DNA from 2 places in the Kluyvera sp. NPDC087067 genome. Region 2 is predicted to be linked to the other one. Evidence: riboswitches for the same ligand, from Rfam matches in the RefSeq annotation. Region 2 holds a riboswitch; the other holds the start of a gene.
What was found. A riboswitch is a leader RNA that binds a small molecule or an ion and turns the genes downstream of it on or off. The one in region 2 is predicted to bind cobalamin.
Positions count from the first base shown of each region.

Region 1 (3,412 bases), on a different contig from region 2:
TTATCAGGTTGCCCATCCAGCGTACCGGATGCGGCCAGTGCTGCGGGTCGCCAATCACAAAATCGAGCGCCCATGCCAGGCACCACGCGAGCAGCGTCATTGGGCGCTCCTTGCGGCGGCAAACCAATGGTTTAGCATGGCGGGACGTTGCGCGAAGTGGACGTGCAGATAGCTGGCAAAGGTGTTGCCACACTGCCAGCCTCCAGACCATTGCTGGAGGGTTGCGCCATCGCGGGTTTTACGGCAGGCCATCACCGCCGGAAGCCGGGGGGTAAAATCGGAGTAGTGGAATTCATGCCCGCGCAGCACCTCGCCGGGAGCGGCGAGCAGCGTTTGCCGTTGGGCTTCGGCTTCGCAGTAGCCAAAGCGCGTCAGCCGGGTGCCCATTTTGCTGTCACCGGGGAGGATATCCGCCATCGCATGGATTTCCCCCTGCGCATCCTCAAGCGTGCTGCCAAGATACATCAGGCCACCGCATTCCGCGTAGATAGCCACGCCGCGCCGGTGCGCTTCACGCAGTTGCGCCAGCATGGAGGTGTTGGCGGCAAGGGTTCGGGCATGTAATTCCGGGTAGCCGCCGCCCAGCCAGATCATCTGGCACGCTGGAAGCTCCCGGTCGTGCAGCGGGCTAAAGCGCACAATGTTCACCCCCGCGCGTTCCAGTAGCGCCAGATTATCCGGGTAGTAAAAATTAAAGGCTTCATCATCGGCAAGCGCCAGCGTTAAGCCTTCACCGGCAAGCGGCGTCGTCGGCCATTCTCCAACCGGTAAGGCGTTCAGTTCACTGAGCGAGAGCAGCGCGTCAATATCCAGCGTGCGTTCAAGCGTGGCGGCAAAATCCTGCCACGGTTTGGCGTTAAGCGTTGATTCGCGGGCGGTGACTAGCCCAAGATGGCGCTCGGGCAGCGCCACGCCTTCCACGCGCGGAACGTAGCCCAGCACCGGAATAGCGCAGTAACGTTCGATGGCGCTTTTCAGCAACTGGAAGTGGCTGTCGCTGTTGACCCGATTAACAATCACCCCGGCGATGTTGAGGCTGGGGTCGAAGTGCTGAAAGCCCATGACGGTTGCGGCAATCGAGGTGGAGACCGCTTTGCCATCGACCAGTAAAATCACCGGGCAGCCCAGCTGTTTGGCCATCGCCGCGCTGCTGCAATAATTGGGGTCAGTGCCGTAACCGTCGTACAGGCCCATGACGCCTTCAATCACGGCGATATCCGCGTGCTGCAAATGGTCACAAAACAGGGCGTTGAGAATCGAGGTGGGCAGCATAAAGCTGTCGAGATTACGCGAAGGGACGCCGCACAGCGCGGTATGCCAGCCGGTGTCGAGATAGTCAGGGCCAACCTTGTACGGCTGAACCCGCAGCCCGCGCTGCTGGAGCAATTTCAGCAAGCCCAGCGTCACCGTGGTTTTACCACAGCCGCTGCCGGTACCTGCAAGAACAAATGCGTGCTGTCTGGCTGCCATACCCTGACCCTATTGCCGAGGGACGAGTATAGCCGTGCGCTTGCCCGATCAGCCGACCGTGCAACGCAAAGCAACCCACTTCCCACCGAAGTTGTTGTTAATGACCAACAGGCAGGTCTTCTGGCTTAGCGTCATCCTCACCCGTCCTTCCCGATCCGGCGATCAGTGGTGTTTACGGGGTCGTCAGCATCACAGCAGCGGGGGCTGCGGGGGATTTATACACGCGTGTATTCACCCCCTTCCCTGGCACATAATGTGCCTGACCTGTTGGTTGCAGATTTATGCCGGCACCGCGCCCGCATAAAATAAAAGCAGCTTACTCTAGCGCGTCAAATAAAGGATTTCGTTGCGCTATGACAATACCGGTATATTTACGGTAGTTATATTTTGAAGGCTAAAGCAAGGAATATCATGAGCGTGGCACGCTGCCCCGGTTCCTGCGGGGAAATTATTCAGGGCTGGATTCTGGGCAGTGAAAAGCTCATCTCGTGCCCGATAGACTGGTACAGCACGGTGGAGGTGCGTGACGGCTCGCCCTTAGCCAACGAGCGCCCGCTCACCCGCGCAACGCTTGAGGCCGTGCTGGCACACTTTGGCTATCCACCGGCGCTAAGCCAGACGCTACAGGTTGAGGTTCACTCGACAATCCCGATTGCCAAAGGCATGGCCAGCAGCACCGCCGACATTGCCGCCACCGCCGTTGCCACAGCGCATCACTTGGGGTATTCATTGAATGAATCAATTCTGGCTGCGCTGTGCGTGTCGCTTGAGCCAACGGACAGCACGCTTTTCGATCAGTTAACCCTGTTTGATCATCATGACGCGCATACTCAAATTGGCTGTGGCCCCTCGCCTGAATTCGACCTGCTGGTGCTCGAAAGCCCCGTCATTCTACGCACCGCAGATTATCACCGTTTACCGCGTGAAGCGGCATTACAGGCCAGCGCCGCAAGACTGCATCAGGCGTGGGAAAAGGTGCAGGCAGGCTGCGCCAGCAATAGCCCGGAACGGTTAGGCGAGGCGGCAACGCTCAGCGCGATCGCCAGCCAGGCGCTGCTGCCCAAACCGGAGTTTACGACGTTGCTGTCGCTGGTTGAATCTTGCGGATTATACGGAATAAACGTGGCGCACAGCGGCAGCGTGGTCGGGTTAATGCTCGACCGCCATCGCCACGATGTGGAATATTTGAGATGGGCGCTGGCACAGCAAAAACTCAGCGATTGGTGGCCGAAACAGCACCTGGTAAGTAAGGTGTCGGGCGGAGTTCAGCTAAGCACCTGACGAAGCGCCGCCAGCAGCCGCTGGTTTTCCGCCTCGCTGCGAATTGCCACGCGGAAGTAGCGCGCATCCAGCCCCGGATAGTTGGCACAACTGCGGATAAGAATATGGTGTTGCAGCAGCGCGTACTGCAATTCAACATCCGGCCTTTCACAGCGTAAAAACAGATAGTTGGCTTGCCCCGGATACACTGTCAGCCCATCAATGTCGCACAGCGCCTGATAAAATCGCGGGCCTTCCTGCGCCAGCCATCGCCGGGTTGCCTGTTGATAAGCGTCATCGCACAGGGCAATTTCACCTGCCAGCGCGGCAAAGCTATTGATTGACCACGGCATCTGATGCTTACGCAGTCGCGCCACCGCCTCGGCGTCACCGTTGAGTAAATAGCCTAACCGCAGGCCAGGAATGGCGTAAAACTTGGTGAGCGAGCGCAGCACCCAAATGTGCGGATGTTCGCCAAGATGCGGGATAAAACCGGGTTCGTCGGCGATAAAGTCGATAAATGCTTCATCTAAGACCAGCGTAATATCGAGCGTCCGGCAGCGTTCGGCTATCGCCTCCAGCAGCGTGCGCTCGGGCAGCAGCCCGGTCGGGTTATTCGGCGTGCACAAAAACAGGCAGTCAAGCTCTGCGCTTAGCGCCGGTAAGATGCGCTCGGTCAGCT
Region 1 covers NZ_JBIUZS010000002.1:259,389-262,800, forward strand. Annotated here, with positions in the region: gene cbiB (adenosylcobinamide-phosphate synthase CbiB) at 1-100, opposite strand, end outside; gene ACIPDS_RS06655 (cobyrinate a,c-diamide synthase) at 97-1,470, opposite strand; cobalamin riboswitch at 1,563-1,753, opposite strand; gene ACIPDS_RS06660 (L-threonine kinase) at 1,882-2,751, shown strand; gene cobD (threonine-phosphate decarboxylase CobD) at 2,736-3,412, opposite strand, start outside.
Region 1: linked by a shared signal. The riboswitch ahead of ACIPDS_RS06655 (cobyrinate a,c-diamide synthase) and the one ahead of btuB (TonB-dependent vitamin B12 receptor BtuB) in region 2 are both predicted to bind cobalamin.

Region 2 (3,412 bases):
AGAGCGTGGCCCGATAGCCTTCCACAAACTCCCAGCCCGCAGCCGTCTGCCAGGTTCCGTGCCAGCCGAACTGCTCATCGTGATCTTCGCGACCCGAGGCCTCGAGGGTGACGCTATCAATCTGCTGCTGCCCGGTCAGATAAAGCCCGGTGGTGTCACGCTTGTAGCTATCCGACAGCGTCGTGCTGCTTGAGAACAGCTTTTCCTGTTTCCAGTCAACGCCGCCGCTGATGGCCCCATGCCCAACCTCAACGTTATTCCCCCACTGGATATAGCGCTGCTCCATATCGTCGAGCGTCGCATCACCCGCATAGCGACCGAGGTCGTTGCTGTAGTTGTAACTTTTCAGATGCTGATAGTTGGCGATCAGTTGAGAAGAATAGATGCCTGAACTGTAGCGCAGACCGGTATCCCAGGATTGGTTGTAGTTCTGCACTTCATCATTCCCCCCCGCATAGCCATACCCGCCCTGATCGTAATCGCTGTTGGCGGTATAACCGTAGCCACGGAAGAAGCCGGAGAAGCTATCGTTAAACTTGTGCTGCACGCCGCCCCAGAACATCTTGTTGCGGTAGCCATCGCGGTCGCTGTCGCCGCTGTAGGTGGAATTCGGCTGGACGTTAAAGCCTTTTGTGGTCTGGTATGCACCGGCGGCGGTGACGAGGGTATCGCCAAAGCGCTTATTCATCGCGCCATCGTAGGTTTGATAACCGTCGCTGCCCACACCGGCGTTAATCTGCGAACGCTCTTCATCAGTCATGGTAATAATGTTGACCACGCCGCCAATCGCCCCGGAGCCATAAACCGCGGAACGTGGCCCACGGATATACTCAACGCGCTGCACCAGAGATACCGGGATCTGGCCAATATCAATGCCGTTCGTTATGCCAGCACGCGCCATTGGCACGCCATCAATCAGCACCAGGACATGGCGCCCTTCCGTGCCACGAACATAAAGAGTAGAACTCTTCCCCATTCCACCGTTCTGGGCGATATCCACGCCCGGTAAACGGCGCATGACATCGTTAAGATCTTTTGACTGCCAGCGCTGAATATCATCTCGCGTGACCACATCGGTCGGTGCCAGTACGGTATTGACGGGTTGCTGGAAACGGTTGCCGGTCACTACCATCGTGCCTGAATTGCTGTCTTGCGCCCAGCCGGAAAATGCCGTGACGGATAATGCCGTCAGCAGCGAAACTTTTTTAATCATTTTTTAAAGCATCCAAATTCAATAAAGGATGCCGCAGGCTTTATCAGTTGCTCGCGACGATAAAAGCCTAATGCGACGTCATCCGGCAGGTCTTCGGGCTTGGAGGCTTTATCAAGAGAGGATGACTTCCCACGGCACGCCGCAGTGTCTGCATTGAATGCGCTCCACTCTTACCTTCCTTACCGCTGCGCGTCAGCCCCAGATTTACACTGGATTCCCTTTTAACTCACAGGACCGGTAGGCGAATGCTACATTTAGTTACATACGGATGTCCAGACTGCTATTTAGCATTTTCGCCGCATGAGGCTGGACATCCAGTGTGCAAGCCCTACAATCCCCGCGTACTTTTATTACTCAGGATGCATCATGACCCCCGAACACCTCTCGACCGAACAGTACGACGCTCAGCTCGCCGAGAAAGTCACTCGCCTGCAAACGATGATGACGCCGTTTAGCGCGCCTGCGCCGGAGGTGTTTCGCTCACCGGTCAGTCACTACCGCATGCGCGCAGAATTCCGCATCTGGCACGACGGTGATGATCTTTACCACATTATGTTTGACCAGCAGACGAAGGGCCGCATCCGCGTCGACACCTTCCCGGCGGCAAGCCAGCTTATCAATACGTTGATGACCGCGATGCTCGATGGTGTGCGCGATAACCCGGTACTGCGCCACAAGCTGTTCCAGATTGATTACCTCACCACGCTCAGCAACCAGGCGGTCGTGACGCTGCTGTACCATAAGAAGCTCGACGATGCGTGGCGTGAGCAGGCGGAAGGATTGCGTGATGCACTGCGTGCGCAGGGGCTGAACGTCCACCTCATCGGTCGCGCCACAAAAACCAAAATCGCGCTGGATCAGGACTATATTGACGAACGTCTGCCGGTTGCCGGGAAAGAGATGATCTACCGTCAGGTAGAAAATAGCTTCACCCAACCCAACGCGGCGATGAACATTCAGATGCTAGAGTGGGCGCTGGACGCAACGCAGAATTCGCGCGGCGATCTGCTGGAGCTGTACTGCGGCAACGGTAACTTCTCGCTGGCGCTAGCGCGCAACTTTAACCGCGTGCTGGCCACTGAAATTGCCAAACCTTCGGTCGCTGCCGCGCAGTACAACATCAGCGCGAATGAAATCGATAACGTGCAAATCATCCGCATGGCAGCGGAAGAGTTTACCCAGGCGATGAACGGCGTGCGGGAATTTAACCGCTTGCAGGGTATTGATCTGAAAAGCTATCAGTGTGAGACGATTTTTGTCGATCCACCGCGCAGCGGGCTAGACAGTGAAACAGAGAAGATGGTGCAGGCATACCCCAACATTCTGTACATCTCCTGCAATCCAGAGACGTTATGTCAGAACCTGGAAACTTTAAGCCAGACGCATAATATCACCCGCCTGGCCCTGTTCGATCAGTTCCCATATACCCATCATATGGAATGCGGCGTGTTGTTAACGCAGAAATAAGAGCAACTGTAGGCCGGATAAGGCGAAGCCGCCATCCGGCAAAACTGGTGCAAATAGCCGGATGGCGGCTTCGCCTTATCCGGCCTACTTTACTAGTCTTGCTTGCGGTTACGCATCCGATAGCCAATCCAGAAGACCATCGCCACCGACAAGACTGCCGGGAAGAAGTTAGATCCGATATCCGGGTATTCGGCCCGCACCACCGTGCTGTACAGCAACACGCCGAGAATAAAGCAGGCGGCTGACAGAGCGGGTAATCCCACCGGCATTGTGCGGTTCTGATATCGCTGATGCAGACAATAAACGGTCAGCACCAAAGAAATTATCGGAAAGACAGAGAACGGAACGATAGAGCTGAACAGCGCTGCAAACGTTCCGTTAATTGAGAGGCCCGCCAACAGCGCTAGCAGCAGCGTACCTTTATCCTGGCCTGACTGTTTCATTGCTCGTCTACCACCTTATCAATACTGATGTGACTCTTCTCTTGTTCACGACGATACCAATAGTATGCGCCTTTGGAGATCATGCGTAATTGCAGCACCAGTCGCTCTTCCAGCTGCCGACGCTGCTCAAGGCCAACATCTAAGGCCTCCGCTCCCGCGCTAAATACGATAGTCACCATCGCCTCCGCCTGGGCTTCTGTAAAAGCACGAGGCATATGGTTTTCGATTTCCAGATAGTCGGCAAGTTCCGCAATAAAATGCTGAATCTCGCGGGCGACCGCCGCACGGA
Region 2 covers NZ_JBIUZS010000011.1:99,971-103,382, reverse strand. Annotated here, with positions in the region: gene btuB (TonB-dependent vitamin B12 receptor BtuB) at 1-1,213, opposite strand, end outside; cobalamin riboswitch at 1,280-1,467, opposite strand; gene trmA (tRNA (uridine(54)-C5)-methyltransferase TrmA) at 1,580-2,680, shown strand; gene ACIPDS_RS20815 (YijD family membrane protein) at 2,773-3,123, opposite strand; gene fabR (HTH-type transcriptional repressor FabR) at 3,120-3,412, opposite strand, start outside.